DNA from 3 places in the Pragia fontium genome. Region 2 is predicted to be linked to each of the others. Evidence: riboswitches for the same ligand, from Rfam matches in the RefSeq annotation. Region 2 holds a riboswitch; each other region holds the start of a gene.

Region 1 (9,972 bases), 2.0 Mb from region 2:
AGGTATGTGATGGGTAGGCTGAACATTGCTGCTTCTGGCCTATACCGGAAACGATTCTATTGCTGCAATACGCCTAAAATTCTGGCTGCATCGGCTTTTCCTGCCAGTAAATCTGTGGTTGAGCCGTCATAGGCAATATTTCCATCCACAACCAATAGGGTTCTGGCGGCAATTCGTGTTGCGTCCTCCAGATTATGTGACACCATCAGAAGCGTCAATAATTGTTCGTCACAGACCTCCTCCAACAGTGACAACATATCGTAACGCAAAGCTGGATCGAGGGCTGAGAAAGGCTCATCCAGCAGTAAAATCGGTTTATCACGCACTAAACAACGAGCCAGTGCTGCTCTTTGCCTTTGTCCGCCAGAAAGTTGGGAAGGTAAGCGATCGAGGTAGTCAATTAAGCCAATGCGTTGGCAGATCGCCAGACGCTTTTGCTGTTGTTCAGCGCTGAGCCTTAGACCGGGGTCTAACCCCAGCCCAATATTTTGCTCAACGGTAAGATGAGCAAACAGATTGTTCTCTTGAAACAGCATCGATACCGGGCGTAGTGACGGCGGAGTATGGCTATGATCCTGATTATTCAACAGCAGGGTTCCACTTTCAGCCATGACAAAGCCGGCGATCAGATGAAGAAGGGTGCTTTTTCCTGCCCCGCTAGGGCCCAGAATCGCCACCCGTTCACCAGCGCTCACCTTAAGGTCGAAGCACATCGCCAGTGGGGGATAAAGATAACTTAGTTTATTCAGTGTGATCATGGCGTCCGGGTAATCGTTCAATCAGAGTAAACAGCAAAAAGCACAGTATCAGCAAAATTAGCGCAGTCACTGCGCCTGATTCGCTACGATAGTTGCCCAACTGCTGATAAAGATAATAGGGTAATGTACGGAATTGTTCATTGCCGAATAGGGCAATAACCCCAAAATCCCCAATTGATAACACGCTGGCAAAGGCAAGAGCCTGAGCAATGGGGCGTTTCAGGGCTTTTAATTCTATCCAGCGCAAACGGTTCCAGCCGCTGAGGCCAAGAGACTGACTAAGTAAAGTATAGCGTTCAGCCAAATCGCGCATTGGGTTTTCTAATACTTTTAATGCGTAAGGAATAGCCATCAGGGCGTTGGTGAATATCACAATGCCATCGGCGGATTCAGGCAAGCCAACGCTATTATTGAGCAGAAGAAAGAAGCCAGTGGCTAATACAATCGCGGGCATTGCTAAAATAGCCATGCCACTAATTTCCAGTCTGGCGCCCCAAGGGTTATGGCGCAGTTTTAGTTCACGACTGCTCCATAACAGCATCATGGTTAATATCAGGCTAAGTACCCCGGAACCGGCAGCAATGCGTAATGACGTAGCTAATGCTTGCCAAAGAGCGGGCTGGCTGAGTACGTTACCGATGGTACTGTTGATGCCATCGATAATGACCGCTAATAAAGGCGGCATTAATAAACACAGGGTAAAGGCAATCAGCAGACTATCAATGATTTTTCCCATTGCAGAGTCCTGAGGATCTCGCCACTTTTGACCATAGGTGGTTCCCACTGGCAGTGAAGGATTCAGACGTTGACTAAGCAACACGATTCCCAGACAAAAGGTTAATTGAATCAGACCGAGCAGTGCTGCCCGTTGCGGATCAAAATCATAATGTAATGATTGATAGATAGCCAATTCAATAGTGGTCGCTTGCGGCCCACCGCCCAGAGAAAGTACGGTAGCGAAGCTGGCAAAGCACAGCATAAAGATTAAGGCACCGGTAGGTAGAATCTGTCGCCGTAATGCTGGCCATTCCACAAAACGAAAACGCTGCCATGTATTCATGCCTAACTGTGCGGCTAATTGTCGTTGTTCAACGGCAATGGTTTCCAGTGATTGAAGAAGTAGACGGGTAGCCAGCGGCAAATTAAAGAACGCGTGGGCTAATAAAATGCCCTGTAGCCCATAGGGTGAGAATTGGTAATCAAGGCCAATAAAATGACATAGCTGCGCCAACCAGCCTTGACGGCCATAAACGCTTAACAACCCAAAAACGGCCACCAATACTGGCAGAACCAACGTCATAGCGCACAAGCGTAGCAAGATGGCTCTGCCCATAAAGCGGCGGCGATACAACGCTCCGGCAATAAATATCGCCGGAATCAAGGAAATCATCGCGGATAAAAACGCTTGCCAAAAGGTAAAACGAATGACGTGCCATAAATAGCGGTCATTCAACAGTTGGCCGACATTACCCGGAGGAGAATAAACCCAGAGCGCGATAAACGCCGAGAGCGCGATGCCAAGAATCAGCATCGCAGCAATCAGGCCAGGCCATAGCCAAGGTGCGATTAACGGCTGACGGCGTTCTGCCATACCTGAATCCATGAGCGACGAGACTGAGCCACTTCTTGAGGGCTAAATTCCAGCGTAGTGACGGGTTTGGGCGTCTCAATAAATGCTTCTGGTAATGGGATATCAATCACCGGATACATCCAATTGGTGGTGGGAATTTGGCTTTGGAATGCAGGCGTAGTGATAAATGCCATAAATTCGGCAGCCAGTTTAGGTTGTTTGCTGCTGGCCAGCTGTCCGGCAATCTCAACTTGCAAGTAATGGCCTTCACTGAATGGTGCAGCGACATAACGATGATCTTTTTCTTCAATCACATGATAAGCAGGAGAAGTGGTATAACTGAGCACCAGATCGGCTTCTCCTTTTAAAAACAGGCCATAGGCGTCGCTCCAGCCTTTGGTTACCGTGACCGTTTTTTTAGCCAGTTGCTGCCAGGCTTGTGGCGCTTGATCGCCATAAACTTTTTGTATCCACAGCAGTAAACCCTGGCCGGGGGTACTGGTGCGCGGATCCTGATAAATTACTCGCCACTTTTCCGGGCTTTCAATTAACTCATGCAGGCTTTTAGGTGGATTTTTCAGAGTTTGCTGGTTATAAACAAAAGCGAAGTAACCGTAATCATAGGGAATGAACGTATCATCTTGCCAGCCGCCGGGCAGGGTCAGTGAGTGGGTATTCACATTCTGCTGATGTGGAGCAAACAGGCCGGATTGTTTTGCCGCAGTGAGTAAGTTGTTATCCAACCCTAGTACCACGTCAGCCGGGCTATTTTTCCCTTCCATTCTGAGTCGGTTAAGTAGCGAAACGCCATCGGCCAAAGCAACAAACTTCAGATTGCACTGGCACTGTTGTTCAAATATCTCTTTGATTTTAGGTCCCGGGCCCCAATCCGAAGCAAACGAATCGTAGGTATAGACCGTCAGCGTGGGTTTGCTTTGCTCGGCATTCGCCCATACCTGTGTGGTGATTAACAGCAGGGTTGCAGCAATCAGTTTCTTCAACACGTTGTGCTCCTATACAGCAAAATAATGGGTCAGGAACAAAGGTCTTTGAGCGAGGAAACCATTCAAGGGTAGCGCGGATGATGAATGGGTTCTCAAATCCCTCCGCCGGTATTAACCGGATCAGGTTCTACGGGTATGGTTCAGGATTTATCAGCCCAAATGCATTCTCAGCTTTAACAAGCACCCCGTTGAGAAGGGGCTATTGTAGAGACTCTTGAGGTTAGGTGAAAGGATATTATGACGGTGAGTGAATACTGACATAGGACGGATTGTTATTTGATACAGATTAGTGTTATTTAGAGGGAAACGCCCGTCTTCTGAGTAAGTAGGAAAACCGTGATGAATAAAGCCACTCTCAATGTTGTAATGCTGATTTATCCTAATATGACGCAATTGGATTTAACGGGCCCATTTGAGGTGTTTTCCAGTTTTAAAGAGTTACAGATTCATTTGGTGTGGAAGGATATGGCACCGGTCAGGGATGTTAACGGTTTGGCGATTTTGCCCACGGTGAGTATGGCGCAGTGTCCGCAGGCGGATATTTTGTTTGTCCCGGGAGGGGCTGGTCAGTTGCCACTGATGGAGGATGAGGAAGTACTAACTTTCTTACGAGGCCAGGCGCAAACGGCACTGTATGTCACTTCAGTGTGTACCGGTTCACTGATTCTGGCGGCGGCCGGATTACTTACCGGCTATCGTGCGACTTGTCATTGGCTTTCTCTGAATCAGCTGGCTTTTTTTAACGTTGAGCCGGTTAATCAGCGGGTGGTTATCGATGGTAATCGGGTGACGGGGGCTGGGGTAACGTCGGGCATTGATTTTGCTTTGTCACTAATGGCGGAAGTGTTTGGTACTGAACGGGCTAAGTTGGCGCAGCTCAGGATGGAATATGACCCGGCTCCACCGTTTATTGGCGGTTCGCCGGCTAAAGCAGAACCAGAGTTAGTGGCTCAGGTTAGGGATTTAACCTGTTCTTTTCAGCAGCAGCGTGAGCAGATAGCTAAAAAGGTTGCCGCTAAACTGATTCAACCTTAAGTCGGGGAAAGAGAACTCTCTTGTTATGTCATCCCATAAATCTATGCCAATACAGAGATATGGGAATAATAATCAGCAATGCTGGCAAAAAGTTAACCACGGCGAAGGTCTTAATTTGGGCGATGCGCAAGCCAACGGCAATCATAATAATGCCACCGCAGGCTGAAAAGTCTCCCAGCGTGATCTCGTTCATATAGGGCATGATAAGACGGGCGGAGAAGTAGAGCAGGCTTTGGATGAGTAACTGGGGGAAGGCGATTGACATCACAGCGGCACCCAGCGTGGTAGCGAAAATCATGGCGGTAAAGATATCCAGCAATGATTTGACCAGCAAGAGCTGATAGTTACCGGTCATCCCTTCGGTTAATGCACCAACCACGCCGGTTCCTCCGGCACAAAACAGCACGATCAGAGCGGTAAAGTTTTGGCTATAAAGTTCAGGCGTCATATTATGATTGCGCACCGGCAGAATTCGAGCCAACACGCGTTGAATAAAGCTGCCAAATCGTTGAACGCCTTTTTCCATAAAACACAGTTCACCAATAGCTAAACCGAGTATTAGCGCCAGAGCGACGGCGGGTAATTGTTGCACCTTAATCGTCATCACCACCCCCATGGCGATGGATATCATGGCAAAAGCGGCAGGTAGGCCATCTCTTAAACGTTGGGGTATCACCGGGGCTAATAGCAAGCCAAGCCCGCCACCGATAAAGACGGCGGCGCTATTTAGTAACGGACCTGTCATTTATTCTCCTTAAATTGGTTGAAGGTGCTCACCTTGCCTTGTTAGATGCTGTTGTTAAGTCAGGTGATGGTATCATCGTGCTCGACAATCGTTTGTTTTTATCGCTGACGATATCTATATGGTCGACCATAGCGAAATGCGCGATGTTGGGTTGTAAAGAGAAGAAATGATACTCCGTTTAGGCCAGGGATTTATATCGTAATATGGTGAGGTTTTTGTTTAATGCGATAAATAAAAAACTATTGGCATAGGATTATTTGTGTATATACATTGTTATGGTTATATTTTTATTTAATTATTGTTTTTCCATGGTAATTGAAAATAATGATTTCTTTCACCATTTAAATTTTAATACTTATTTTTATTTACCCTTTTGTTTTTCGGGTTTATTATTTTTCCTTATTGTTGGTAAAATGGATTTGATGCGAATTTTTAGCATTATTGTTTTATCGTTGTTAATTTCTTTCTTTTGATTTTTAAGGTTTTTGTTTAATTCCCTTATGTTTTGATAAGTAAATTCGTTTTTTTGATAAATGACTTTATGCTGAAGCTAAAACGAATGCTTAATTATTCTTGTTATTTAAATAAATAAAATAAATTCTAATAAAACAAAATAATTTTATATGGTAAAAATAGAAATTGGTCGGTCTTGTTATTAAGTCGTCCTATAACAGATGTCTAATTATATATATTTGAGAAGGGATTTTAATATGCGTGAATTACAAAACAATGAAGTTGAAATGATCAGCGGTGGTTGGACTGCTAGCGTTAATGACACTATCGAAGGTGCTGCTTGGGGCTTAGGTGACGGCCTGACTACCGGTATCGCTATTGGTGGAACTGCAACTTCTTCTGGCGGTTTAGGTTTTGGTACTCTTGCTCAAGCCGTTGGTGGTCTGTTAGTTGGTCCTCTTGTTGGCGGTATTTTTGGTACGCTGGCTGGTGCGATCTTTGGTAAAGATGAAGTGAAAGCCACTCTGGCTCACTATCGTGAAAATATCCACGGTTAATTAACTGTTGGTGTATTTGCCAATAGGCATTTTGTTTTCAGGATCCGGATAAACGTGTTTATCCGGATTTGATGATTTGTTTATTCATTAGGGATAATAACAATGCGTGAATTACAGAACAACGAAGTAGAAATGGTAAGCGGCGCCTGGACATCTGGTATTACTGATTCTATCGAAGGTTTTCTTTGGGGAGTTGGTGATGGTGTAACAACCGGTATTGCTCTCGGTGGTACTGCAACAGCTTCTGGCGGTTTAGGCTTTGGTACTCTTGCTCAAGCCGTAGGTGGTTTATTTGTTGGCCCAATCGTGGGTGGCATTTTCGGTGGTTTAGCCGGTCTGGCGTTTGGTAAAGATGAAGTGAAAAACACCTTAGCCCACTACCGTGAAAATATCGGCAGAGGCAAGGCTAGCGGACAATCAATTATCTAATTGTATTGATTAATCGTATGCAGATATTCAAACAGAGGGAATTCCCTCTGTTTTTTTATGATGAATTTTTACCGTTAAATTCCTATCAGGCTAGTGAGCCGACAATACTCAGTTCACTCTCATCCGGGACTTCATTGTAAGATAAAACGTGTAAACCGGGAGCAAACAACCGGGCATAGCGTGCCAATATTGGCCTGAGCTGTGGCGTTACCAGTAAAATAGGTTCACATCCCTGGGCTTTCATTTGCTCTTTAATCACCGGCATATTGGTTTGTAATTGAGTCAGAATATTCGGATCGACCGGGAAACTGTCCAATGCGACTTTACCGGATTGCTGCGCCTGATTTAACGAACTCAATAACATATTTTCCAGTGCATTATCGATGGTATAGGTCGCCAGTTTTTTGCGATCCTGATTCAGTCCATAGACGATAGCGCGACGTAAGGCATAACGCACATCCGATGCTAACAGAATCGGATCTTTGGTGACGGTAGAACTCTCCAACAGGGTTGAACTAATGGTCACAATATCTTTCAGGGAAACCTGTTCGACCAGCAACTGGCGATAGATTCGTAACTGCTGACTGAAATTTAGCGCAGCGGATAAGTCTTCTGCCAATTTGGGTGCGATGGAAGATAGACGCTCATGCAAATGAGTAATGTCATCGTAGTTAAACAGGTCCGGCAGGCATTGACGTGCCACTTTATTAACATGAGTAGCCACGACGCTGGCGCAATCTACCACCTGATAACCGAGGTTCAGGGCTTTGGGTTTTTGTTCTGGCGTAATCCACGTAACGGGCATACCGTAAGCCGGATCGTTATCCAGTACACCATCGATTTCACCGTAAGTTTCCGTTGATGGAATAGCCATCATCTTGTCGGCATGAACCTCACCGGTAGCCACTTTTACGCCATTGATATGAATGGCATATTGCGCGGGTTTGAGCCGGAAATTTTCGCGAATTCTTACTTCGGGTAATAACACTCCGCAGGTTTCTGAAATGACCTGACGTACCCCGCGAATTCGCTGAGTGAGTGGATCACCCTTGGATTGATCCACCAGCGTCACCAGTTTATAACCCAGATTCAGACCAATCGGCTCAACAATGGGAATGGTATCCCAACTGACCGTTTGCGCGGTGTCCTCGGTCATGGCATTGGTAATCGCGACAAGATCTTCAACCGGGGCGGGTTTTTCTATGGCTTTACTGCGTTTCCAGGCGACAAACAGCAATACGCCAGTAAACGTTAAGAAAGCCATATGTGGCATGCCCGGCACAATCGCCAGAATAAACATGACTCCCGCAGCGGTATATAACAGCGATGGTGATGCCAGCAGTTGAGTTTTAATCTCATCGGACATATCACCGCTGTCACTTACGCGAGTAACGATGATCGCTGCCGCCGTTGATAGCAGCAATGATGGGATCTGGCCGACCAAGCCATCACCGATGGTTAACAGCACATACTGTTCAAATGCGGTGCCAGCATCCAGATTATGTTTGAAAATACCAATTAAGATACCGCCGATGACGTTAATTACCAGGATCATGATCCCGGCAATGGCATCACCGCGCACAAATTTGGAGGCGCCGTCCATTGCCCCGTAGAAGTCGGCCTCATTGGACACATCTTTACGCCGTGCTCTGGCCTGCTCTTGATTGATCAAGCCTGCGTTCAGGTCTGCGTCAATCGCCATCTGTTTACCGGGCAGGGCATCCAGTGTAAAGCGTGCAGAAACTTCAGAAATTCGCTCGGCACCTTTGGTCACCACCACAAAGTTGATGATCATCAGAATCACGAACACCACGAAACCAACCACGAAGTTGCCGCCGATCACCACCTGACCGAAGGCTTCAATCACCTTACCCGCGGCACCAACCCCTTCATGACCATTGAGTAGTACCACACGGGTTGATGCGACGTTCAGGGTCAGGCGCATCAGCGTGGTAATCAGCAAAATGGTAGGGAAAATGGCAAAATCCAGCGGACGTTTACTGTTCACGCTCACCAGCAGAACCAAAATGGCCAGCACAATATTAAAGGTGAACAGGACGTCCAGCACGATAGGCGGAAGCGGCAGAATAACCATCGCCAGTACGCACAATAGCAGAATTGGCACCCCTATGTGCCCATGCCTTAATGCGGCAAATATTCCTTTTAATGAAAACTTACTCATACTGCTTCAATACCTCGTTAGGAATGGAGATCCCAGTGTTCAGTTTGGGTTTATCAGCTTTGCCGGCTCGCCATGACTTTAATTGCAAAACGTAAGTCAATATGTAGGCGATAGCGCGATACAACTGTGCGGGAACCTGTTGATTCACGCGGGTGGTGTGATAAATCGCGCGGGCCAGCGGGGGTAACTCAACAATTTCAATTTGGTTGGTTCGGGCCACTTCACGAATATATAAAGCGACCTCATCAATACCTTTGGCAACGACGTAGGGCGCACTGGCTTTCTCCGGTTCATATTTTAATGCCACGGCGAAGTGAGTGGGGTTAGTAATAATGACATCGGCTTTGGGCACGGTTTTATTGATTTGTCCCATAGCAAACTGGCGCTGTAGCTGACGAATGCGGTTTTTAACTTCAGGTTTACCTTCACTGTTTTTATATTCGTCTTTGATTTCCTGCTTGGTCATTTTCATTTTTTTGGTAAACAGATGCTTACTCAATGGAATATCAATAAAGGCAAACAGCGCGATAGTAATCACAAAGTAGATCATGATGCTGTAGTATTCCTGAAATCCTTTCTTAATAGCATCATTCAGAAACAGTCCCTGTAGCTGCATCATGTCGCCAATCGAGCTTTGTACCATGACGTACAGCAGATAAATCAAAATGCCACATTTCAGTAGCATCTTAATCACGTCAGTCAGATGACTAGCGGAGAACAGGCGCTTAACGCCGCTGATTGGACTGAGTTTCTTAAAATCAGGAATCAGCTTGTTGGGGGTAAAGAGCCAGCCGCCGGGAACCAGCGAAGCAACAAAACAGGTCGCCGGGATAGGCAGCAATGTGGCAATAAATTTAATAATGATCATCACATTGGCCATCAAAAACTGGGCCATGGCCTCGGTGTCATCCAGCTTACCGGCCATTTTGGCAATGGTATGAAATGACTCTTCAATCAATTTACCGTAATAAGGGAAAAAGCTGGTGATGGTGAACAGTGATGCCACCAAGCCAGCCGCCATCGTCACGTCTTTTGAGCGGGGGATTTCCCCTTTTTCTCTGGCCTTACGCAGTTTTCCTGCGGTAGGTTTTTCCGACTTTTCGCCGCTGCTTTGCTCAGCCATGATTAATCCTTAGCTTATCCAATTGGTCGAGCACCATATTGGTTAGGTTGAGATAGTGGTCCGGAATATTACCGGCCAGCAACATCAGGCAAAACAGGCCAAATAACATGCTGATG
Region 2 (9,972 bases):
GATGATGCCTTTGAAATTCGTTCCGGTACCGTTACCACGATTCACGCGGCCATGAATGACCAACCGGTGATTGATGCTTATCATAAAGATTTACGCCGTACCCGCGCCGCTAATCAGTCGATTATTCCAGTTGATACTAAACTCGCAGCCGGTATTACCCGCTTCTTTCCCAAATTCAACGACCGATTTGAAGCTATCTCGGTGCGGGTGCCGACAATCAACGTCACAGCCATTGATTTAAGCGTTACGCTGGAAGTTCCGGTCAGCGTCAACGATGTTAACCGGTTGCTTGAACAGGCTGCCTATAACGATTTTCGCGGCATTGTCGACTACACCGAGCTACCGCTGGTCTCTACCGATTTTAATCACGATCCGCACAGCGCCATCATCGACGGCACACAGACCCGCGTCAGCGGTCAGCATTTAGTTAAAATGCTGGTCTGGTGTGACAATGAATGGGGATTCGCTAACCGTATGTTAGATACCACGCTGGCGATGGCTGCCAGTGATGAATATCAGAGAGACAATATAGAAAACCAATCTATCGCCGAGCAAATATAGCCCGGCGATCGTCATCAATCCCTGATAAAACTATCAGGGATTTGTATTTATCGGGCTTATCACCACCAGCGATGAAAATGGTGTACCGGGCCGATACCGTGACCCACTTCCAATGAATCCGCCATCACCAACGCCTGCTGCAAATAATCCTTCGCAGCCTGCACCGTTTGCGCCCAATCACTATAGCGTGGGCGCAATGCCGCCAGCGCCGCAGACAGTGTACATCCGGTGCCATGGGTATGCTTAGTAGCAATACGCAGGGCAGAAAAACGCTCTACCCGCTCCGGTAAAATTAACCAGTCAGGGCTTTCCGCTTCAGTTAAATGGCCGCCCTTCATCAGTACAGCTGAACATCCCATCGCCAATAGCGCCTGTCCTTGTTCCACCATCTGCTGTTCACTGATTGCTACAGGGCAATTCAGCAGCGCCGCAGCTTCAGGTAGATTCGGGGTAATCAACGAAACCATAGGTAATAAACGCGTACGAATGGCCTCCACCGCCTCAGGTGCCAACAGCGGATCGCCGCTTTTTGCCACCATTACCGTATCCAGCACTACATAGGGAATTTGATAGCGTATCAAGGCATCTGCAACAACGTTAACGATATCTGACCCTGCCAACATACCAATTTTTGCGCTATCGATACGTACATCATCCAGTACAGAGCAAAGTTGGGCTGCCACAAACTCGGGTTCAATTCGATAAACCGACTGCACACCTCGGGTATTTTGCGCAACTAACGCGGTTATCACGCTAGTTCCGTAGGCTTCTAATGCAGAGAAAGTTTTTAAATCTGCCTGAATACCTGCACCACCGCTTGGATCGGTGCCAGCAATAGTTAATGCATTTATTCTCATGCTGTTTTCCCCATTAGATGATGCGGTTGCAGGTTATAAAGGCCATCGAGAAAGCGAGGAGAGAAACTTCCTGGTCCGGTAGATTCTGCAGCAGCCAAACCGCCGCAGTAAGCCATCACTTGGCAGGCAGTTACTACTTGCTCAAGGCGCTTTTCCCGCCCTAAAGCAGTGAATGCGGCGACCACTGCGGATAGTGCACAGCCGGTACCGACAACTCGCGTCATTAACGCATCACCAAATGGCAACGCGTAACTGATTTGCCCATCGGTGACATAGTCTATTGCGCCGGTAACAGCGACAATGGCGCCGGTTTCCGCAGCCAATTTTATTGCTGACGGCAAAGCGCTCAATGAATCATCGGTGCTATCAACGCCACGCCCGATGGCAGAGGACCCGGCCAACGCCATGATTTCGGAGGCATTACCACGAATGGCTGCGGGTTTCAGAGTCAGTAAACGACGGCAAAATTCGGTGCGATAGCCAAGTCCGCCGACGGCTACTGGGTCAAGAACCCATGGTACTTCATGGTGATTCGCTGACGTTACGGCACAAAGCATGGCTTCCGCTTGGCTATCGTTAAGGGTGCCAACGTTAACCAATAGCGCACCGGCAATCGCACTAAAGTCGGCGACTTCCTGTGGAGCAACGACCATCGCCGGTGAGGCACCAAGCGCTAATAAAACGTTAGCGGTAAAATTCTGAACCACCTGATTCGTCAGGCAGTGAACCAAAGGCGGGTTTTCCTTAAGCTGTGCAAGCCAATGTGCGGCGACAGAGCCAGGGAAATTAATAGGGTTGTGAGATAAATTCATAAAGCTCCCAACCGGCGTTAAAGAAGGCAGTAGCGGTGGGATACTGTGACTTCCCTACGCTGGCATAATCCAGATCAGGTAATACGGGTGATGTCTCAGCCACGGATAGCGTTAATCACTATCGGGCACCCCGAGTCGAAGGTTCAATATTAGACCATTGGACAAAAGGATCAAGTGGATACTTTGCGATAAATTCAACGCAAAAAATAACCAAATAGAAAAGGTAAAAAAAGCGGAAAAACGACGTCAACGCTTGCTGAAAAAATGAAAGTTGAACAAAAAGCGGGCTAACTGGAACTCATTGATAAAAATAAAATACTTTGCTGATCTTTTGTACAGATTTTACCAATTGACACAACCAGTAATATTGCTTGAGCTATACTGATTATACAAGTGCAGAGTCACAAACTATTAGGGCAATCACACTTCTGTCATCTTTGTTTTAAGGTACCCGTAAATGTGACAGACATCACATAATTGTCTGGCAACATCGGTATTCTAAAATCATATTCGACGGCAATTGACTGACAAAGAGGTAGGTTATATGACATTAAATATTACTAGCAAACAAATGGACATTACACCGGCAATCCGTTCACACGTCGAGGACCGTCTTAAAAAGCTAGATAAATGGCAAGCTCAGTTAATTAATCCGCATATTGTGTTATCCAAAGAACCAAAAGGTTTTGTGGCTGACGCTAGCATCACCACGCCAAATGGCCCTCTGGTTGCAAGTGCTAAACATGAAGATATGTATGTCGCTATCAATGAATTACTACTGAAACTTGAACGGCAACTGAATAAAGTACAGCACAAGAGTGAAGCCCGGCGCGCTGAAAGCAGCGTGAAGGATGCCAATTTGCAACAACTGCAAGAAGATTAATCTTTAGTTCCTTTATTCACGCGCCTTCGGGCGCGTTTTTTTATTGCCACAGTTAGCGTATTTCCCGTCCTTTCTCCCTCAAAAAATAATAACGGTTGACAGAATCAAAACCGGGCGGTTAAGTTAGAGGTCATTTTTAACAGGAACCCAATGACTTTATGAGATATATACCGTTTTTCTTCGCTTTCTTTTTTAGCGTCCCCTGATTGGGAGGCAATTCGTCCGTGGCTCAGTAATGAGTAGAGAGAAAGCGAAGACGAACATTAAAGCCTCCCAACGGGGGGCTTTTTTATTGGATTAAATAAAAATAAGGTAAGACAACATCATGAGTGATAATCCATTATTAGGGCTGAGAGAACGCATTAGCGCACTCGATCTCAAACTACTGGAACTGCTGGCAGAACGTCGCGATCTGGCCCTTGACGTCGCCAGAACCAAGCAATCTTCCCACCTCCCCATTCGCGATAAAGAACGTGAGCGGGATCTGTTGAAAAGATTAGTTGAAGAAGGCAAGAAACAGCGTCTGGATGGTCATTACATCACTCGAGTATTCCAACTAATTATCGAAGACTCGGTGTTAACCCAGCAAGCACTGTTACAGCAGCATATTAATCAGGATAAGCTCAGTACCGCCAGAATCGCTTTCCTTGGCCCCAAAGGCTCCTATTCGCATCTTGCTGCCAGACAATATGCCGCCCGTCACTTCGATGGTCTGGTGGAGTGTGGCTGCAATAAATTTGACGATATCTTTAAGCAAGTTGAAATCGGTCAGGCCGACTTCGGTATTCTGCCGATTGAGAACACCAGTTCAGGCTCAATCAATGAAGTTTATGACCTGTTACAGTCCACCAATTTATTCATTGTTGGTGAACTGACTAACCCAATTAATCACTGTTTGCTTGCAGCGGTTGATACTGACCTAAGCCAAATTGAGGTGGTATACAGCCATCCTCAACCCTTCCAACAGTGCAGCCAATATCTGAACGGCTTCCCAAACTGGAAAATTGAGTATTGTGAAAGTACCTCAGCCGCCATGGAAAAAGTGGCCAGCCTGAAGTCACCAAAAGCCGTTGCGCTGGGCAGTGAACCTGGCGGTTCGCTATACCATTTACAGGTACTGGAACATAGCTTGGCCAACCAGAAAGAGAACATTACTCGCTTTATCGTAGTGGCACGTAAGCAGATCGATGTTGCCCCACAAATTCCGGCGAAAACCACCATTATTGTCGCTACCGGTCAACAGTCCGGTGCACTGGTCGAAGCGTTACTGGTTCTGCGTCAGCACAATATCATCATGACCAAGCTGGAGTCGCGGCCAATCAACGGCAACCCTTGGGAAGAGATGTTTTATATCGATATGCAGGCTAATCTTGATTCGATCGAAATGCAGAGTGCGCTGGACGATTTAATCCCGATTACCCGTTCGGTAAAAGTGCTGGGATGTTATCCGAGTGAAACCGTTGTGCCGGTGAAGTTGAGTTAATTAACGGGGAAATTACGTCGTTATTGATAGTGGAAAGCCGGTTTCTAACGAAACCGGCTTAGGGATATTTTAAATCAACATATGTAAATGTTCCGGCTGTAAAAACAAGCAAGAATATCACTATCATGAACAGCCGGAAGACCATCAGTACTCAATTATATCGAGCGACAGGCCTACGTTTCCTACGGGCACTTCGTTGGCTTACGCCAAGTCGACCCGAACGGAAACCTCTCCTGTCGTTTAACCATCCCTTTCTCTATCATCAGCCTAAAACCGGCCTCTAATGAAACCGGCTTTTTTATAGCTTCAATCACCCCAACAGAAACCTTAACCGCCAAACATATCCTGAATCCAGCCGGGAACGCTGCTTTCATCTTGTTGTGACTGCGATGGTTGGCTAACCGGCTGCTGTTGTGGAGCTTGGCATAGTCCCTGAGGATCGTTGGTCCAGACCGGTAAACTACGCCAGCTTCCTTCACAAACAAAGCTGCCATCGGTATTCACGCCCATCGTGACAATATGCTCCGGCGGCGTCAGGTTGAGCGCTAGCGGAGTTTGGTTTTCAAGATAGCGACGATACAAGGTCAATGCACCGTTAGCACCGGTTAACTTAGCCGGGCCGTTATTATCGCGCCCCACCCAAGCAATAAAGACTTCTTTGCCATCGATACCAACAAACCAGCTATCGCGTAAATCGTTAGTGGTACCGGTTTTAGCCGCCAGATGATACTGACCAAACTTAGCCGATAGTGAACGAGAGGTGCCGGCTGCAACACCTTGCTGCATAGCGTACAGCGTCAAATAAGCCGCCTGAGGTTCAACCACTCGCTGAGCCTGTGGCAAACTTTGGTATAGCACTGTATTGTCTTCAGCAATCACTGAGCGTAATACCGACAATGAAGCCTTTTGCCCACCGCTACCGATTGTCTGATACATCTGTGCCGCTTCCATTGGCGTTAGGCTGGTTGAGCCTAGCAACATCGCCGGTACTTTCTGAATCGAACTTTGTGGTACGCCTAACCGCTGTAACATTTCGCTGACTTTATCCAGCCCCAAGTCCAGTCCCAGATTTACCGTTGGAATATTGAGGGAGTTCGCCAACGCATCAACCAACAGAACTCGCCCACGGAACTGGCGATCGTAGTTTTGCGGCTGCCAAGATTTGCTACCAGGAATATTCACCGACAGAGGTTCATCTTTCAGCCAGGTATTCAGGCGGTAGCGATCCGGTTCACTCAAGGCGGTTAAATAAGTTGGTGGCTTCGCCAAAGAACCGATGGAGCGACGAGCCTGCACTGCACGGTTAAACCCGGCATATTGCGGCTGGGAACCCCCTACCACTGCGCGGACTTCTCCGCTGAAACGGTCAACAATCACCGTTGCCGCTTCCAGATCTTTCACGTTTCGCGCCGCACGTAAAGCAGGAATGCCTTCTTCAATCGCTTTCTCTGCTGCACTCTGTGATACCGGATCCAGTGTGGTGAAAATCTTCACCCCGGACAGATCGTTAACTTTATCCCCTAACTTATCATTCAGCTCTTGATGAACTAACTGCATAAAGGCAGGCTGAGGGGTAATCACGCCACCGCGAGGCTGAACACCCAGCGGGCGAGCGCTCAATACATTATATAATTCGCTATCGATCACATTCTGCTGTTGAGCCAAACGCAATACCAAATTACGTCGTTCCAGAACGATATTCTGATTTTTCCACGGATTATATAACGAGGCGCCCTTCACCATACCGACCAGCATCGCCTGCTGGTCAACACTGAGTTCATTGATCGGACGACCAAAGAAATAGAGGCTGGCCAGCGGGAAACCGCGAATCTGATCGGCGCCGCTCTGCCCCAGATAGATTTCGTTCATATACAGTTCAAGGATACGTTCTTTACTGTAGCGAGCATCCAGAATGATTGCCATGTAGGCTTCACGCAGCTTACGTGACAGAGAACGCTCATTAGTTAAAAACAGGTTTTTAACTAACTGTTGGGTCAGGGTACTTCCCCCCTGTACCGCTCGCCCAGCGGACAGGTTAGCTACGACCGCTCGCCCAATCGAGAACAAGCTAATACCGTCATGACTGTAAAAATTACGGTCTTCGGTGGCAATCAGCATATCCGCCATGGGATAAGGGAAATTCTTACCGGAAACAAACAGACGCTGCTCACCATTCGGTGCCTGTAGCATGGTGATCAGTTTAGGATCGAGGCGGAAGAAACCGAACTCGCGACCGGTATCAAGATTAAGAATACGTGCTAAACCATTGCTGTTAAATTCAAGACGCGCCCGAATCTGATCTTCTTTTACATCAGGAAACTCAAACGGCCGACGCAACATATCAATGTTATCACCCTGAACCGTATACTCTCCGGGACGAGTAATCTTAGTGACATTGCGGTATTGCATACCGTTCAATAAATCGATCATCTCTTTTTTGCTATAGGACATGCCAGGTTCAAGATTAACCATACGCCCATAGACCGCAGCCGGTAGATTCCAGACTTTCCCATCAATACGATTACGGATTTGCGAATCAAGATAGATGCCATAAAACGCCAGCAAGGCAATAACCACAATCATCAGCTTAATCATTAAGCCAATAAAGCGACGTAACCGACTCGGCTTACGGGATTTTTTTACTTTACGAGGCATAAATCACTCCCGCCATTACTCTTTCCTCTTGATTCCAGTGTGGATTAAAAAAATAGGGATTGAATACATTGATTCAGTCTTAATTGTGGCGCATTGTACCCTAATTAGCCTATTAATAGGCTAGCCGTTTTTTACACTCCGTAACGATCCTTTTATCCATTATAGAAGCGTTTTGTTTTACGGGTAGCAACAGCATTTGCCGGGTCATCGGGCCAAACGTGTTTTGGATAACGCCCCTTCATCTCTTTCTGTACCTCTTTATAAGCGCCCTGCCAAAAAGCCGCCAGATCCTGAGTAATCTGTAATGGCCGGTGCGCCGGTGAAAGTAATTCAACCACCAGCGAAATTCGACCATCAGCAATCAGCGGAGTGCTCTTTTCACCGAACATTTCCTGCAATCTGACGGCCAACACCGGTGGCCGTTCGCTATCGTAACGAATTGGTAAACAAGAACCGGTTGGTACGCAATAGCTGGTCGGCAGTGCACTATCCAGACGTTGGCGCTGTTGCCAGTCCAGCTTACGAGTCAAAGCGTCCGACAGGTTAATCAGCTTTAATCCTTTAATATCACTGACGTTATTCAAAGAAGGTAATAGCCATTGCTCCAATGTATCAAGCAACCCGTCATCGCTCATATCAGGCCATGATTCCTGCGGTAACCATTGCTGAGCCCGCAAAATACGAGTTCTGAGCTGAATAGCTGGTTCATCCCAACCCAATGCGGCAATCCCCTGAGCTCTAACCCAGTTAAGCAATGCCGAGTGCAATTGCTGCTGCGAGGGTTTGGTTAACCGCGTCGCTTTCAACACTAATCGACCAATTTGCTGGCGTTGCCATGCCCGTAACGTGCCTTTTTCTTCATCCCATTCGATGGCGCTTTGTTGCCTCACTAACTGTGGCAGACGAGCGATCAATTGCTCTGGCTCAACTTTTGCCGCCAATAATATACGCGCATCAGGACTATTCGCCCCCTGCAACAACGAAGCGCTCACCAGCCAATCCGAACGGCACAGCCCGTCGTCGGTATCAAGCTGAGCCCCCATGCCGTTAGCCAGCAAATAACGCCCTTCTTCACCGCGTTTTTGGGCAATTCGATCGGCAAAACCTACCGCCAGTAGAAAAGGCACCTCATTACTATCAACCGAGGCAATTGGCCGATTGATACGTTGAGCCAATTGTTTAGCCCGTTTAGTCCACTGAGCTTGCGGATGACTAAGCCAATAACCGATATCCCTCGCGCCATTACGCGGCGGTTCTTCAATAATTGCGGTTAATAATAGTGCTGTAGCCAGTGCATGCCCGTTCAGCGTTTCAGCATAAGTGATCATCGCCGCCAAGCGGGGTTCACACCCCATTTCAGACATTCGACGGCCAGCACGGGTTAACAGACCTTCACTGTCTAATGCCCCCAACTGTACCAATAGCGTTCGCGCCGCGGTCAGTGCAGCCAAAGGCGGTTGATCCAACCAGCGCACTTGCTGAATATCCCGACATCCCCACTGCAATAATTCGATCAGCAAGGTGGATAAATCAGCCTGCATAATTTCCGGCTCACTCTGCTCGGCGGCTCGCTCAGCCTGCTCTTTCGCCAACAGATGCCAGCAGGAACCCGCCATCAAGCGCCCGGCTCGTCCGGCACGCTGGGTCATTGAGGCTTTGGAAATACGTTGGGTAATCAACCGAGTTAATCCGGTTCGGGCATCAAAACGAGCGACGCGTTCCAGACCGCTATCGACCACCAGACTAATGCCGTCAATGGTCAAACTGGTTTCGGCAATATTAGTAGCCAATACCACTTTACGTCGACCAGCTACCGAAGTCGAAATCGCCTTTTGCTGTTCAGCCAGCGATAACGCCCCGTAGAGTGGACACAGATCGATATCGGACGTTAAGGAGCCAGCAAGAGAGTCATGTACCCGTTTAATTTCGGCCACGCCGGGTAAAAATAGCAGCATAGAACCTGAATGCTGATTAAGGATCTGTCGGACAACCACCGCGACTTTTTCCTCAAAATAACCTAATGCGGGCAACGAGACATAGTATCGCTCGACAGGAAAGCTTCGCCCTTCGGCGCTGATAACTGGCGCCTGAGGCAAAAACTGCTGTAATTTATGATTGTCCAAGGTGGCCGACATGATCAGTAGTTTTAGATCGTCACGTAAACCGCTCTGCACATCGAGTAATAAACTCAATGACAAATCGGCCTGCAGGCTACGCTCATGGAATTCATCCAGAATGACCAGTGAAACCCCGTCCAACATGGGATCTTGTTGAAGCATACGGATCAGTACGCCTTCCGTTACTACTTCCAGACGGGTTGCGGGTCCAGTGAGGCTTTCAGAGCGCATACGATAGCCAATGCGCTCGCCTGCTGATTCATTTAATTGCTGAGCCAAACGCTGTGCCACGCTGCGCGCCGCTAATCGGCGAGGCTCTAGCATGATAATTCTCCCGGCAATCCACGGCTGCTCAAGCAGCTTCAGCGGCAGCCAGGTAGACTTACCGGCTCCCGGCGGTGCCTGCAATAAGACAGTGCTGCTCTGCTTTAAGGCATCAAGCAGGGGCTGAAGAACTTCACTAATCGGCAAAGACACATGTCACTCCACTCTGATAATAAGCCGCGATAATAACGTTTATCTGCCCGTTAGTGTAACAATCCGATAATCTTCCAGCAGGAGAACTTTCATTCATTTACCAAAGCAGACACATCATGAATAATGT
Region 3 (9,972 bases), 580 kb from region 2:
TGACTAACTGCTCCGCCGCTTTTAGCGTTTCAATCGGGTCGGGTAGCAGGTAGCGCGCATCAGGATGAATCTCCAGCTTTACCCAATGGGTTCCTAATGCTTCTCGCGCCAACTGAGCGGCAAATACCGCTTCGGCTGCCGTTTTGGCGCCGGACGTATTGGGTAACAGCCGAATGCCTAAACGCTGTAATGGGGCCAGAATAGCGTCATCGGTCTTATTCAGGTCGACGCGTTTCATGGCCATGGTGGCTAGCTGTGAGCCGGAAGCAGCGATAGCCTGTTCCATAACGCTCGGCGATGAAAACTTTCCGGTACCAACAAATAGACGTGATGTAAATGTAACGTCTGCAATCGTTAACATATCAACCTCCGGCAATAGCCTGAAACAGTAACACGTTGTCGCCGCTGTTTAATAAACGGCTATCCCAACAGGTGCGCGGCTGTATCTCTTGATTAATCGCCATCGCCATACCTGAAGTCGATTTACCCAACTGCTCCAGCAGCAAAGCCACCGTCAGATGGTTTGATACTTCTATCATCTGGTCATTAACCGATATTTGCATGCTGACCTCCGCATACGGCACAGGCAGGATCGCGACGCAGTTGCAGCGAGGTCCATTGGTGCTTTTTGCCATCAAAAAGTTGCAGTTTACCGTCCAGTGCAGAAGGCATTCCCGACAGTATTTTTATGGCTTCCAGCGCCTGTAGCGAACCAACGGCACCCACCATCGGGCCAAGTACTCCGGCGGTACGACAGTTACGAGAGGGTTCTGTCCGATCGGGGTAAAGGCAGGCATAGCAACCGTGGGTAAACGGGGGATTGAGTACCAGCAGTTGTCCGCTGAAGCTAACGGCGCTGCCGCTAACTAACGTAACTCGATGCTTAATACAGGCCGCGTTAACCGCATGGCGGGTCGCCATATTGTCACAGCAGTCCAGTACCAGATCCGTTTGCTGGAGGATGTCCTCTAAATTATCTTCCGTCAGCCGTTCCGTCAGAACCTGATAGTTAAGCTGTGGATTAAGCGCCTGTAGCTGCTCTTTGGCCAATTCAGCTTTGCCGCGCCGCAGATCCTGCGTGCGGAACAGGATCTGACGCTGAAGATTGGTCAGATGAAGTGTGTCATCGTCAGCCAGAAGAATGGTTCCCACACCGGCGGCGGCCAGATAGAGCGCCACCGGCGAGCCAAGACCACCCAAGCCTACGATTAATACCGTAGACTGTTTGAGTTTCATCTGGCCTTCCGGTCCAATATCTTCCAACAGTAGCTGACGGCTATAACGTAAGAATTCGCCATCATTTAACATGATTAACGCTCCCGATGCTCAATCATTGACAGTAGCTGCGCCGTCGCTTGTTGCCAGTCTGGAGCTTGAGTAATGGCGCTAACCACGGCAATGCTACCTACACCGCAATCCAAAACGGCATCGACTTTATCAATGCTAATACCGCCAATGGCTACCGTAGGGTAATCAGGGATTGAGGCAACGTGGCGCTTCAACTCCTGTAAGCCTTGCGGCGCTGATGGCATATCTTTGGTTTGTGTAGGGAAGATATGTCCTAAAGCAATATAGGAAGGGCGAATAGCCACCGCCCGCGCCAACTCTTGATCATCATGCGTAGACACACCCAAGCGCAAACCAGCCTGATGAATGGCTTTCAGGTCGCTGGTCAGTAAATCCTCTTGCCCCAGATGAATACCATAAGCGCCGTGTTTTACCGCCAGTCGCCAGTAATCATTAATAAACAGTCTGGCGTTAAAACGCTTACCCAGTTCAATAGCCTGACGGATAATCGCTTCAACATCGGATTCCTGCTTATCTTTGATACGCAATTGAATGGTGGTGACGCCTGCATTGAGCAAGCGTTCGAGCCATTCCAACGTATCGACCACTGGATACAGACCCAAATGTTTCTCAGTTGGCAGAAATGGCGTATCCGGCAGAGGAGGGAGTCCGGTTAATCCGCGGTCAGTCATGCTGGTGCTCCTTTACGATGATCTGATCCTGTGAGGCCGGGTGGTAAAGCTCACTACCGCGAGCGCGAAAGATATCGGACATCTCTGCCATACCGTTGGCTTTGGCTGCGGTATTTTCTTCCTGCACCTGACCTTTAGCGAACTCCCGTACTTCTTGAGATATTTTCATTGAGCAGAATTTTGGCCCGCACATTGAGCAGAAGTGAGCAACTTTACCGGAGGCCTGAGGCAGCGTTTCATCGTGATAACTGCGGGCGGTTTCTGGGTCTAAGGCCAAATTAAACTGATCTTCCCAACGGAACTCAAAGCGCGCTTTGGACATGGCATTATCGCGAATTTGGGCTCCCGGATGACCTTTCGCTAAATCGGCGGCATGGGCAGCAATTTTGTAGGTAATGAGCCCTTGCTTAACGTCTTCTTTATTGGGTAATCCAAGATGTTCTTTCGGTGTGACATAACACAGCATGGCACAGCCGAACCAGCCAATCAGGGCGGCACCGATACCGGAGGTAAAATGATCGTATCCCGGTGCAATATCGGTGGTTAGTGGCCCTAAGGTATAAAATGGCGCTTCATGACAGTGCTCAAGCTGTTCAGTCATATTGCGATGAATCATATGCATCGGCACGTGACCGGGGCCTTCAATCATCACTTGTACATCGTATTCCCAGGCAATTTTAGTCAGCTCACCTAAAGTATGTAGTTCCGCAAACTGGGCTTCATCATTGGCATCCTGAATCGAACCGGGGCGTAAGCCATCGCCGAGAGAGAGGGAAACGTCATACTGGCAACAGATTTCGCAGATTTCACGGAAGTGCTGATAAAGAAAGTTTTCCTGATGATGAGACAAGCACCATTTCGCCATAATCGAGCCGCCGCGCGAAACGATACCGGTCAGGCGTTTGGCCGTCATTGGTACATATCGCAGCAAAACACCGGCATGAATGGTGAAGTAGTCTACCCCCTGTTCGGCCTGCTCAATCAGGGTATCTTTAAACACCTCCCAGTTCAGGTTTTCTGCGATGCCGTTGACCTTTTCTAAAGCCTGATAAATCGGCACGGTACCAATGGGCACCGGACTATTACGAATAATCCACTCTCGGGTTTCATGAATATAGCGGCCGGTTGACAGATCCATCACCGTATCGGCTCCCCAGCGAGTTGACCAAACTAATTTTTCGACTTCTTCTTCGATTGAGGAGGTTAGAGCTGAGTTGCCAATGTTGGCGTTGACCTTCACCAGAAAGTTACGGCCAATAATCATCGGTTCCGATTCAGGATGGTTAATATTCAGCGGAATGATGGCTCGCCCGGCGGCGACTTCATCGCGTACAAACTCCGGGGTAATATTCTCTGGTAACGAGGCACCAAAGCCTTGGCCGGAATGTTGCTGTTTTAATACGTCGGTGCGAATGCGTTCCCGTCCCATATTCTCCCGCAGGGCAATAAATTCCATTTCCGGTGTGATAATACCTGCTCTGGCGTAATGGAGCTGGGTGACGCGTTTACCGGGTTTGGCTTTTTTCGGCGCAGGAAGATGGGTATAGCGCAGGTGATCTAAGCCTTCATCAGCCAGTCGCTGCTGGGTAAATTGAGAACTGACGTGATGGAGTTGTTCGGTATCGTTGCGATCTTCAATCCAGGCTTTACGTAAAGGGGATAAGCCGCTTCTGACGTCCAGTGTTGCCTGAGGATCGCCATAGGGGCCGGAAGTATCATAAACCGGTATCGCTTCATTATCTTCATATTCCGGTTGCTGCTTACTGCCGCCAAGCAGTGTGGGAGAGAGTTGAATTTCACGCATAGGGACGCGTAGATCGGCTCGGGAGCCCTGTAGGTAAATACGCCGGGAATTAGGGAAAGCATTCCCCTGTAGCTGGTCGATAAATTGCTGCGCCTGAGCGCGTTGGGTTCTTCGGTTAGACATAGCAAACTCCTAAAATACATTAAGGATTGCTTGTCCGGAGTTCGGAGAGGGAGTAACGATAAGGCGGAAATTACGTAGGTTTTTTCGACTTATCTAAATGGAATTACTCTTGTTCCCTTCGCGGGTATTAGCCCGATCAGGTTCCGCGGATCCCGAATTAACGGTCTCAGCCTGCGTTCTGTAAAAGCAACGCTAGGCACTCCGACAAGATAAAACACCGGTAAAGGTGATGAAACACAGTATAGGTAAGCCAACAAAAACTACAAGCGAGTTTTGCGGCTAACCGATACCTGAACGAATGTAGTATTCACGCCCATTCATCATTAAACAAGGGATGGGCGGCGCAAATAAATTATTTTGCTGCCTCATCAGATGCGTGATGGCTAAGCCAACGGCTAGTCGCTTCCTGAATCAATTTGTCTTCCAGAGTAAAGCGTTTTTCTAACAGTTCACCGACCGTTGAAAGATCTTTATCCAACTGTAATATGGTGTCTTCATTAATGCCTTTTTCGACATAGCTATCATAGAAGGCCATAATATTTTCGGTGTTTTCTTCCAGACGAGGATGGATTCTTGCGGCGATAGCTAAATTAGGGCTCTTAGCACCTTCTTCCTGAATAATAATTTTGTCATAGATATGGAAATGGCAGGAAGAAAGATAATCGACCAAGTGGTGACCGAAATCGATCAGCGCTTTTTCGTCGAGGGGGATATTTTTTTCTTTGTTTGGTTTAATACCAACCAGACGGTAATAGGTTACCAGCAGGTTTTTGCGAGATTCTAACCATTGGTCAATCAGTTTATTTGTGCCGCCAACGCGCTCGGCTAAGCTTTCTAGTCGGTTTAGCATATAAGTCCCAGATAGATCGATGTTAGTAAAAGAAAAAGTTAAGCTAATGTAAATCTATTGTTGTTAGATTGCCAGTAAATAAGAGGTTGAGCAAGACGGTTATGGAGCAACAATTACAGGGTAATGAATTAGGCTGGTGGCTATTGAGTCATGCAGGCAAATTATGGCTGCCGAAAGGTGAGATTCCCCATGGTTATGCGCAGGATTTTGGTTTAAAGGGCACAACAGCACATCGTATTGGCGAATGGCAAAGTGAAGCGGTTTGGTTGGTGTGTCAGGAACGCGATAAAGAGATGGCATCGGTGCGCCAACTGCTGAATGAAGATCGAGGTCTATTTCAGCTCGCCGGACGTGCGGTGCAACTGGCAGAGTTTTATCGCGCTCATCAGTTCTGCGGTTATTGCGGGCAAAAAATGTCTATCAGCGATCGGGAATGGGCTTGCCTGTGCGATCATTGCCGACAACGCTATTATCCGCAGATTGCGCCCTGCATTATTGTCGCTATCCGACGTGACGATAAGATTTTATTGGCGCAGCATAGTCGCCATCGCGGGGGAATCTATACTGCGCTGGCTGGCTTTGTTGAAGTGGGCGAAACGTTGGAACAGGCGGTGGCGAGAGAAGTGATGGAGGAGAGTAATCTCAAGATAAAAAATCTGCGTTATATCTCTTCTCAACCCTGGCCATTTCCTCATTCACTGATGATGGCTTATCTGGCGGATTACGAGAGTGGGGAGTTGAAAATTGATACTTCCGAACTACTGGATGCTGATTGGTTCCATTATGAAAAACTGCCGCAGCTCCCTCCTCCGGGGACGATTGCTCGCAGATTAATTGAAGATACCATCGCACTGTGTCGGGCAGAGTCGAGTTAAGTCGTATTTCTGGCATTTTAGCGGCAATTACTCTGGTAGATGTAGTAATATAGCCGGTTGGTATAGGAAGCGTTTCTCGCATGCTATAATGCGCGCGATACCTGAAGGATAAAAATAATGAGTGAATTAAAAAACGATCGTTATCTGCGTGCACTATTACGTCAGCCAGTTGATGTTACACCGGTTTGGATGATGCGTCAGGCCGGTCGCTATTTACCAGAATATAAGGCAACGCGGGCTGAAGCCGGCGATTTTATGTCGTTATGCAAAAATGCTGAGTTGGCCTGTGAAGTTACTTTACAGCCATTACGCCGTTACCCATTAGACGCCGCGATTCTGTTTTCCGATATTCTCACTATTCCTGATGCGATGGGATTAGGTTTGTACTTTGAAACCGGTGAAGGCCCGCGCTTTGAACGCCCGATTACCTGTCGTGCTGATGTCGATCGCCTGCCGATTCCCGATCCAGAACAAGAGCTGGGCTACGTGATGAATGCGGTGCGTACCATTCGCCGTAATCTGGCTGGAGAGGTACCTTTAATTGGGTTCTCCGGCAGTCCGTGGACGTTAGCGACGTATATGATTGAGGGCGGCAGCAGTAAAGCCTTCACTAAAATTAAGAAAATGATGTATTCCGACGGACCTACGCTCCATAAGCTATTGGACAAGATCGCGGACAGCGTTATTTTATACCTGAATGCACAGATTAAGGCCGGTGCTCAATCGGTAATGATTTTTGACACTTGGGGCGGCGTATTGACCGGACGAGATTATCGCGAGTTCTCTTTGGTCTACATGCATAAAATTATTGATAGCCTAATCCGTGAATATGACGGACGTCGGGTACCGGTGACCTTGTTTACCAAAGGTGGCGGTCAGTGGCTGGAAGCGATGGCCGATACCGGCTGTGATGCTCTGGGATTGGACTGGACGACCGATATTGCCGATGCTCGTCAACGTGTTGGTCACCGTGTTGCGCTGCAAGGCAATATGGATCCATCGATGCTGTATGCACCTCCGGCGCGAATTGAGCAGGAAGTGGCGAGTATTTTAGCCGGGTTTGGTGCCGGAGAGGGTCACGTATTCAACCTAGGACACGGTATTCATCAGGATGTACCGCCTGAGCATGCTGGCGTATTCGTTGAAGCCGTGCATAAGCTCTCCCGTCAATACCATGATTGATACTGCTGCGTTACGCGCTGAGCAGACTGAAAAGGCCCAGCTGATTGTGCGAAGCGATCGGCTGGGTTTTACTGAACCGGAATGGATCGCTGGTGCCGATGTTGGTTTTGAGCAGGGTGGAACCATTACCCGGGCGGCAATTGCCATATTGCGTTATCCCTCATTGGAGTTGGTAGAGTATCAAGTAGCCAGAATTCCAACGTCTATTCCCTATATTCCCGGTTTGCTTTCTTTTCGTGAATGCCCGGCGCTGGTTGCCGCATGGCAACAGTTGGTGATTAAACCTCAACTGGTTTTTGTCGATGGACAAGGTATTGCTCATCCACGCCGTCTTGGGGTTGCCAGTCATTTTGGCCTGTTGGTTGATGTGCCGACCATTGGTGTGGCGAAGAGCCGCTTGTGCGGTCAGTTTCAAGCATTGGGCGATGAAGTTGGCGACCTGGCACGGTTAATTGATAAAGAAGAACAGATTGGTTGGGTATGGAACAGTAAGATTCGCTGTAAACCACTCTTTATATCAGTTGGACATAAAATTAGTCAGGAAACGGCATTAAATTGGGTTAAGCGCTGTATGCGAGGGTATCGTTTACCGGAACCCACTCGTTGGGCTGACGCCATTGCTTCACGTCGACCTGCATTTGTGCGCTGGCAGTCGCAGCAGGGATAGTACACAACGTACATTCTGCTGTTCTATATCAGGGCACTGCCCTCTATATTTTTTAATTAATGAGATCTTTTCATGTTGCGTAATCCAATACACCTGCGTTTGGAAAAATTGTCCAGCTGGCAGCACTACACGTTTATGGCCTGTCTGTGTGAGCGTATGTATCCAAATTATAAAGCTTTTTGTCAGACAACGGGTTTTAACGATCCAGCCATTTATCGCCGTATTCTCGATTTAGTTTGGGAAGCGCTGGTGATCAAAGATGCGAAAGTTAACTTTGATAGCCAACTGGAAAAGCTGGAAGATGCGATTCCTGATGCTGAACAGTTTGATATATATGGTGTTTATCCTGCGATCGATGCTTGTGTTGCGCTAAGTGAGCTACTGCACGCTCATTTGAGTGGTGAAACTCTGGAACATGCCATTGCCGTTAGCGAAATGTCGATTCGTACCGTAGCGATGTTAGAAATGACGGAAGCTAACCGAGAAATGACGGAGGATGAGTTAAAAGTCCTGCCATCTATTGAGAATGAATGGGATGTTCAATGGGAAATTTTCCGTCTATTGGCTGAATGTGAAGAGCGTGATATTGAATTGATAAAAGGCTTACGTGCCGATCTAAAAGAAGCGGCAATAAGCAATATCGGTATAAATTTAACACAATAGATAATAAAACGTGATTCAGAGCTTAAATAATAGCATGTTAATACTTCACAGCCGTCCTCTATTGGTCTACATTTGTCTTACCTTTAAAAGGTAGCTATCGAGACGCTTAGGCAAAGGGTAAAGAGTTTTCTTTCCCTGCCCGTATTCGATACATTGCATGCGATAAAATACATTGTAAGGATAATTTATGAACAAGACTCAACTGATTGACGTAATTGCAGATAAGGCTGGTATTACCAAAGCACAAGCCAAAGCGGCTCTGGAATCAACCTTAGGCGCAATTACTGAGTCTCTGAAAGATGGTGACCCAGTACAACTGGTTGGTTTTGGTACATTTAAAGTAAATCACCGTAATGCTCGCACTGGTCGTAACCCACAGACTGGTAAAGAAATTAAGATTGCTGCGGCTAACGTTCCAGCATTCGTTTCTGGCAAAGCGCTGAAAGAAGCCGTTAAAGGTTAATTTCCGATTACGATTTAGATAAAGGGGCATTTGGCCCCTTTCTTTGTCTTTATATGATGCTAAAACGATTAATTGTAGTCAGTAGTTTGTTATTGCTGTTGGCAGGATGCGGTTCAACGACCCGTGGGCCAACGTTAAATGCGGCAGGATATATTGCTGATGAGGGTGTGGTGCGCGTCTGGACAAAAGTCAGTGGCGACAATCAGCCAATACGGTTAATGAGGGTTTATACCCCTTATTCAGGTGAAACCATTTCAACGTACTATGAATATCTTGCCGGTAAACTCAGCCTGATTCGTAGTAATGTGCAAAACAGTGAAAAACTGCCTCAAATCTTGCTACGACTAGACGCCGAAGGTAATCCTAGCTTTATGGAACGTAAACTTCCTGAACGTAAGGAACAACTCTCTTCTGATGATATTCTGCGTCTGAAATATGAAGAACAACGAACGCTAATGGCAAGCCGCTCCTTGTCTGCGGGCGACATTCGTCTTCATCAAGGCTATGTTCGTGATGGCAGCATTATTACCTGCCAAGGGGAAACGGTAACGCCGACGTTCTCTGCTGAAGAACAGTCCTGGATTAACAAACGAATAAGTAACGGTGGCTTTATTAGTCTTGCCTGGCTGACGGCTCCGCGCGGAATTCAGCTGTTGTTAGTCGCCAATGAAAACTTCTGTCAGTGGGAACCTTCACGGGACGCCTTTTGATAGCAATATTCTGATTAGCCCATAAAAAAGGGCCGCAATAGCGACCCGTTAGTATCTATGGGGCAGAAACCTCAGGACTTTTGCTCACGCTCAATGGCACGATAGCCGATATCTTTACGATAAAAGCAGCCATGCCAATTAATTTTCCCTGTTAACTGGTAAGCGCGGCGCTGAGCTTCGGCAACGGTATCTCCCAACGCAGTGGCACAGAGTACCCGACCACCTTGAGTTACCACATGGCACTCCTTCAGGCGAGTTCCCGCATGAAATACCTTTTCCCCTTCAACTTCCTGCTGAGGAAGCCCAATAATAATATCATCGGTTTTATAGTCACCAGGATAACCACCGGCGGCCAATACCACGCCCAGTGATGCTCGTGGATCCCATTTAGATTCTTTTTGGTCGAGTTTGCCTTCAACGCCGGCTAAACAAAGTTCAACTAAATCGGATTGCATACGCAACATAATGGGCTGAGTTTCTGGATCGCCAAAGCGACAGTTAAATTCTATAACTTTGGGATTACCGGCTTTATCAATCATCAGGCCGGCATACAGAAAACCAGTATAGGTATTTCCTTCAGCTGCCATGCCTTTGACCGTTGGCCAGATCACCTGATCCATAATGCGGTTATGCACTTCATCGGTAACCACTGGTGC

Evidence for each region. Region 2 has a riboswitch for thiamine pyrophosphate ahead of thiM (hydroxyethylthiazole kinase). Riboswitches for the same ligand answer to the same signal wherever they lie in the genome.
Region 1: linked by a shared signal. The riboswitch ahead of thiB (thiamine ABC transporter substrate binding subunit) and the one ahead of thiM (hydroxyethylthiazole kinase) in region 2 are both predicted to bind thiamine pyrophosphate.
Region 3: linked by a shared signal. The riboswitch ahead of thiC (phosphomethylpyrimidine synthase ThiC) and the one ahead of thiM (hydroxyethylthiazole kinase) in region 2 are both predicted to bind thiamine pyrophosphate.

The regions. Positions count from the first base shown of each region.
Region 1 covers NZ_LR134531.1:910,259-920,230, forward strand. The annotation lists gene thiQ (thiamine ABC transporter ATP-binding protein ThiQ) at 57-758, opposite strand; gene thiP (thiamine/thiamine pyrophosphate ABC transporter permease ThiP) at 742-2,349, opposite strand; gene thiB (thiamine ABC transporter substrate binding subunit) at 2,325-3,332, opposite strand; TPP riboswitch at 3,412-3,530, opposite strand; gene EL341_RS03715 (DJ-1/PfpI family protein) at 3,672-4,367, shown strand; gene EL341_RS03720 (DUF554 domain-containing protein) at 4,396-5,112, opposite strand; gene EL341_RS03725 (DUF5862 family protein) at 5,823-6,122, shown strand; gene EL341_RS03730 (DUF5862 family protein) at 6,225-6,551, shown strand; gene flhA (flagellar biosynthesis protein FlhA) at 6,637-8,733, opposite strand; gene flhB (flagellar biosynthesis protein FlhB) at 8,726-9,856, opposite strand; gene fliR (flagellar biosynthetic protein FliR) at 9,849-9,972, opposite strand, start outside.
Region 2 covers NZ_LR134531.1:2,923,155-2,933,126, forward strand. The annotation lists gene epd (erythrose-4-phosphate dehydrogenase) at 1-561, shown strand, start outside; gene thiD (bifunctional hydroxymethylpyrimidine kinase/phosphomethylpyrimidine kinase) at 621-1,418, opposite strand; gene thiM (hydroxyethylthiazole kinase) at 1,415-2,230, opposite strand; TPP riboswitch at 2,265-2,373, opposite strand; gene raiA (ribosome-associated translation inhibitor RaiA) at 2,775-3,113, shown strand; Phe leader region at 3,271-3,407, shown strand; gene pheA (bifunctional chorismate mutase/prephenate dehydratase) at 3,439-4,596, shown strand; partial or broken gene mrcB (bifunctional glycosyl transferase/transpeptidase) at 4,924-7,251, opposite strand; gene hrpB (ATP-dependent helicase HrpB) at 7,404-9,839, opposite strand.
Region 3 covers NZ_LR134531.1:3,501,763-3,511,734, reverse strand. The annotation lists gene EL341_RS15205 (thiazole synthase) at 1-361, opposite strand, end outside; gene thiS (sulfur carrier protein ThiS) at 363-563, opposite strand; gene EL341_RS15195 (HesA/MoeB/ThiF family protein) at 547-1,308, opposite strand; gene thiE (thiamine phosphate synthase) at 1,311-1,979, opposite strand; gene thiC (phosphomethylpyrimidine synthase ThiC) at 1,972-3,906, opposite strand; TPP riboswitch at 4,003-4,120, opposite strand; gene EL341_RS15180 (Rsd/AlgQ family anti-sigma factor) at 4,259-4,756, opposite strand; gene nudC (NAD(+) diphosphatase) at 4,858-5,631, shown strand; gene hemE (uroporphyrinogen decarboxylase) at 5,749-6,813, shown strand; gene nfi (deoxyribonuclease V) at 6,806-7,480, shown strand; gene EL341_RS15160 (YjaG family protein) at 7,553-8,143, shown strand; gene hupA (nucleoid-associated protein HU-alpha) at 8,331-8,606, shown strand; gene EL341_RS15150 (DUF1481 domain-containing protein) at 8,660-9,316, shown strand; gene purD (phosphoribosylamine--glycine ligase) at 9,388-9,972, opposite strand, start outside.